One region of the Superficieibacter sp. HKU1 genome, then DNA from elsewhere that is predicted to be linked to it. Evidence: riboswitches for the same ligand, from Rfam matches in the RefSeq annotation. Region 1 holds a riboswitch; the other holds the start of a gene.

The links. Region 1 has a riboswitch for thiamine pyrophosphate ahead of thiC (phosphomethylpyrimidine synthase ThiC). Riboswitches for the same ligand answer to the same signal wherever they lie in the genome.
Region 2: linked by a shared signal. The riboswitch ahead of thiB (thiamine ABC transporter substrate binding subunit) and the one ahead of thiC (phosphomethylpyrimidine synthase ThiC) in region 1 are both predicted to bind thiamine pyrophosphate.

Annotation. Positions count from the first base shown of each region.
Region 1 is NZ_CP119754.1:4,510,679-4,512,882, reverse strand. It holds gene thiC (phosphomethylpyrimidine synthase ThiC) at 1-1,159, opposite strand, end outside; TPP riboswitch at 1,243-1,347, opposite strand; gene rsd (sigma D regulator) at 1,400-1,903, opposite strand; gene nudC (NAD(+) diphosphatase) at 2,002-2,204, shown strand, end outside.
Region 2 is NZ_CP119754.1:919,377-921,580, reverse strand. It holds gene sgrR (HTH-type transcriptional regulator SgrR) at 1-824, shown strand, start outside; TPP riboswitch at 861-953, shown strand; gene thiB (thiamine ABC transporter substrate binding subunit) at 986-1,969, shown strand; gene thiP (thiamine/thiamine pyrophosphate ABC transporter permease ThiP) at 1,945-2,204, shown strand, end outside.

The DNA of each region.
Region 1 (2,204 bases):
CGTAGGCGGCGCAGATTTCGCAGATTTCGCGGAAGCGCTCGTAGAGAAAGTTTTCTTTATGATGTGACAGGCACCATTTCGCCATAATCGAGCCGCCGCGCGAAACAATCCCCGTCAGACGCCTGGCGGTCATCGGCACATAGCGCAGCAGCACGCCCGCGTGGATAGTAAAGTAATCCACCCCTTGCTCCGCCTGCTCCAGCAGCGTATCGCGGAAGGCTTCCCAGGTCAGATCTTCAGCGATGCCATTCACTTTCTCCAGCGCCTGATAGATCGGCACCGTGCCGATGGGTACCGGGCTGTTACGCAGGATCCACTCACGGGTTTCGTGAATATAGCGTCCGGTGGAGAGATCCATCACCGTGTCCGCGCCCCAGCGGGTCGACCACACCAGCTTTTCCACTTCTTCTTCAATAGAGGAAGTGACCGCCGAGTTGCCGATATTGGCGTTCACTTTGACCAGAAAGTTGCGGCCGATGATCATCGGTTCGGATTCAGGATGGTTAATATTGGCGGGAATAATGGCGCGCCCGGCGGCGACTTCATCACGGACAAATTCCGGCGTAATATTTTCCGGCAGACGCGCGCCGAAACCCTGGCCCGGATGCTGCTGGCGCAGCACTTCACTGCGGATGCGCTCGCGGCCCATGTTTTCCCGGATGGCGATAAACTCCATCTCCGGCGTCACGATACCCTGGCGAGCGTAATGCAACTGGGTGACACACTGCCCGCTTTTCGCCCGCTTCGGCGTCAGCAGGCCGGTAAACCGCAGGTCGTCCAGTCCATCGTCCGCCAGGCGTTCTTTGGTATACGCCGAACTGCGGTCGGGAAGCTCTTCGCTATCATGACGCGCGTCAATCCACGGCTGGCGCAATTTTGCCAGCCCCTGCTGGACATTAATTTTCACGTCAGGATCGCCATACGGACCCGACGTGTCATACACCGGCACGGCTTCGTTGTCTTCAAACTGCGGATTTTCTTTGCTCCCGCCGACAGGCGTCGGGCTAAGCTGGATCTCACGCATCGGAATGCGGATATCAGGCTGTGAGCCGGTAATGTAGATACGTTTTGAGTTGGGGAAAGCGGTGCCTTCCAGCGTGTCGATAAAACGTTGTGCGTGCTCGCGTTGTTCGCGGCGGGTCATTTTAGGTTCAGACATAGCTCATTCCAAAAGTAAGGACGTGGCTTGTCAGACGACGGATGGAGTAATGGATGGACTTTGCCTGTAACGGCAGCGTCAAAAGCAGAATTACTCTTGTTCCCTTCGCAGGTATTAGCCTGATCAGGTTCCGCGGATCCCGAATTAACGGTCTCAGCCTTTTACTAAAGGCACTCCGACAAGATGTAACCCCTCGTGAGAGGGGCAATGCAGGTAACTTACGCGCTAAAACTCAAGAACTCAAGCCGGGCGCGCGATATTCGTTTCGTCGTTAGCACTTTCTTTGAGGTTGTTCTCATAGGCCAACTGGATCAAATTATCTTCCAGCGTAAAGCGCGCGGCCAGCGACTCGCCGATACCGGAAAGCGCCTGCTGGAATTCGAGATAATTGTCGTGATCAATAGCATTTTCCAGGCTGGAATCGTAGTAACCCATGATCTCCTGAGTATTAGCTTCCAGCAGCGGATACAGTTTCGTCGCGGCGATAAGTGGGCTTGCCCCTTCCATTTCGCTGATAATGCGTTCATAAATACTGAAATGACCGGCGGAAAGATACTCAACCAGGTTATGGCAGAAATTATCGAGCGCTTTTTCATCAAGCTGGGTCACCGATTCTTTGCCGGGTTTGAAGCCAACAAGATTGTAGTAAGCCACAAGCAGCTGCTTGCGCACCTGTAGCCAGCGATCGACGAGTTCATTACTTCCTCCGACGCGCTCTGTCAGTCTTTCCAGGTGGTTTAGCATAAATGACCCCGTAAAATGTAGATTAGAAAAATTGTTCACTAAAAATGTAAAAATAATGTTATCAACATGCCAGTGAAACTAAGGTTGTGCAAGTGATTATGGTCCGTATTATTGAGAAGTCCGATCGCGGCTGGTGGATAGTCAGCCATGAACAAAAATTATGGCTGCCCGCCGGAGAATTACCACATGGCGAGGCAGGAAATTTTGATCTTGTGGGCCAGAGCGCACTCCACATTGGTGAATGGGAAGGCGAAACGGTCTGGCTGGTGCAGCAACAGCGTCAGCGGGAGATGGGATCGGT
Region 2 (2,204 bases), 1.3 Mb from region 1:
AGAATCAGCTTAAGATCCACGCCTTCGACGACTATTTTGGTTTTCGGGCGCTCATTGATGAAGTGAACGTCTGGGTACTACCGGAAATCGGCGAGGAGCCTAATGGTGGCCTGACGCTTCAGGGCACCACGCAGAGTGAAAAAGCGGTAGAAAGCCGTCTTGAGGAAGGATGTTATTACCTGCTATTTGACGCCCGTAGCCCGCGCGGCAGCAATCCAGCCGTGCGCCAGTGGCTGAGCCACCTCTTTCAGCCGGCGAATATGCTGTATCACGCGGGAGAACATTACCAGAGTACCTGGTTCCCGGCCTATGGCCTGCTGCCGCGCTGGCATCACTCGCAGAGTCGCGCCTGTGAAAAACCGGCGGGCCTGGAAACCATCACCCTGACGTATTATCAGGATCACGTTGAACACCGCATGATGGGCGGCATTATGAAGGCGCTGCTGGCCGAACATCAGGTGAAGCTGGAGATTCAGGAGCTGGAGTATGAAGAGTGGCATCGCGGCGAGGCGGTCAGCGACGTCTGGTTAAACAGCGCCAACTTTACCCTCCCCCTCGATTTCTCCTTGTTTGCCTATCTGTACGACGTACCGCTGATCCGCCATTGCATTCCGATTGACTGGGAGGAAGACGCCAGCCGCTGGCGCAGAGGCGAGTTAAATCCGGCCACCTGGAGCCAGCAGTTACAGGTGAATCAGAATATTGTGCCGCTGATCCATCACTGGCTGGTACTTCAGGGGCAGCGCAGTATGCGCGGCCTGCGGATGAACACCCTCGGCTGGTTTGACTTTAAATCCGCCTGGTTTGCGCCGCCGGAGCCATAATGCTTTCCGAAAACTGACAAAATTATTACACTGTTAACGTGCTCAACGGGGTGCTGATAAAAGCTGAGAAAATACCCGTCGAACCTGATCCGGATAATGCCGGCGAAGGGATTTGAGGCTACCGCTCAAAATCCTTTGCCACCCATCTACTGAGGTGCAAAGTGTTAAAAAAATATCTGCCGCTGCTGGCGCTGGTCGCCGCGCCTGTTTTCGCTAAACCGGTACTCACCGTCTACACCTACGACTCGTTCTCCGCCGACTGGGGACCGGGGCCGGTGGTCAAAAAAGCCTTTGAAGCCGACTGCGGTTGCGAGCTGAAGTTCGTGGCGCTGGAAGACGGCGTATCGCTGCTCAACCGCCTGCGTATGGAAGGGAAAAACAGCAAAGCCGACGTGGTGCTGGGGCTGGATAACAACCTGCTGGAAGCCGCCACGCAAACTAAGCTGTTTGCCAAAAGCGACGTGCCGGTCAGCGCGGTTAAGGTGCCGGGCGGCTGGGACAACGATACTTTCGTGCCTTTCGACTACGGCTACTTCGCGTTTGTCTATGACAAAAACAAGCTGAAAAATCCGCCGAAAAGCCTGAAGGAACTGGTGGAAAGCGACCAGAAATGGCGCGTAATTTATGAAGATCCGCGCACCAGCACGCCGGGTCTGGGTCTGCTGCTGTGGATGCAAAAAGTCTACGGTGATAAAACATCAGAAGCCTGGCAGAAACTGGCGGCAAAAACCGTTACCGTGACCAAAGGCTGGAGTGAAGCCTACGGGCTGTTCTTAAAAGGCGAAAGCGATCTGGTGCTGAGCTACACCACCTCTCCGGCCTACCATATTATTGAAGAGAAAAAATCGCAGTACGCGGCCGCGGATTTTGCTGAAGGTCACTATCTCCAGGTTGAAGTCGCGGCCCGTACGGCGGCCAGCAAGCAGCCTGAACTGGCGAAGAAATTCCTTACCTTCATGGTTTCCCCGGCGTTCCAGAATGCCATTCCAACCGGCAACTGGATGTATCCGGTCACTGACGTCACCCTGCCGGCAGGGTTTGCCGATCTGGCAAAACCGAAAACCACGCTGCAGTTTTCCTCGCATGACGTCGCGCAGCAGCGCGCGCAGTGGATTAGCGAATGGCAACGCGCCGTCAGCCGTTAATTCCCGGCTGGCTGATACCGGGCCTCGCCGCCGCCACACTCATGGTGGCGGTGGCGCTGGCCGCATTTCTGGCGCTCTGGATCAGCGCGCCGCAGGCGGCCTGGCGTACGCTGCTTGAGGACAGCTACCTGTGGCACGTGGTGCGCTTCTCCTTCTGGCAGGCGTTTTTGTCGGCGCTGCTGTCGACAGGCCCGGCCATTTTCCTTGCCCGTTCACTCTATCGCCGCCGCTTTCC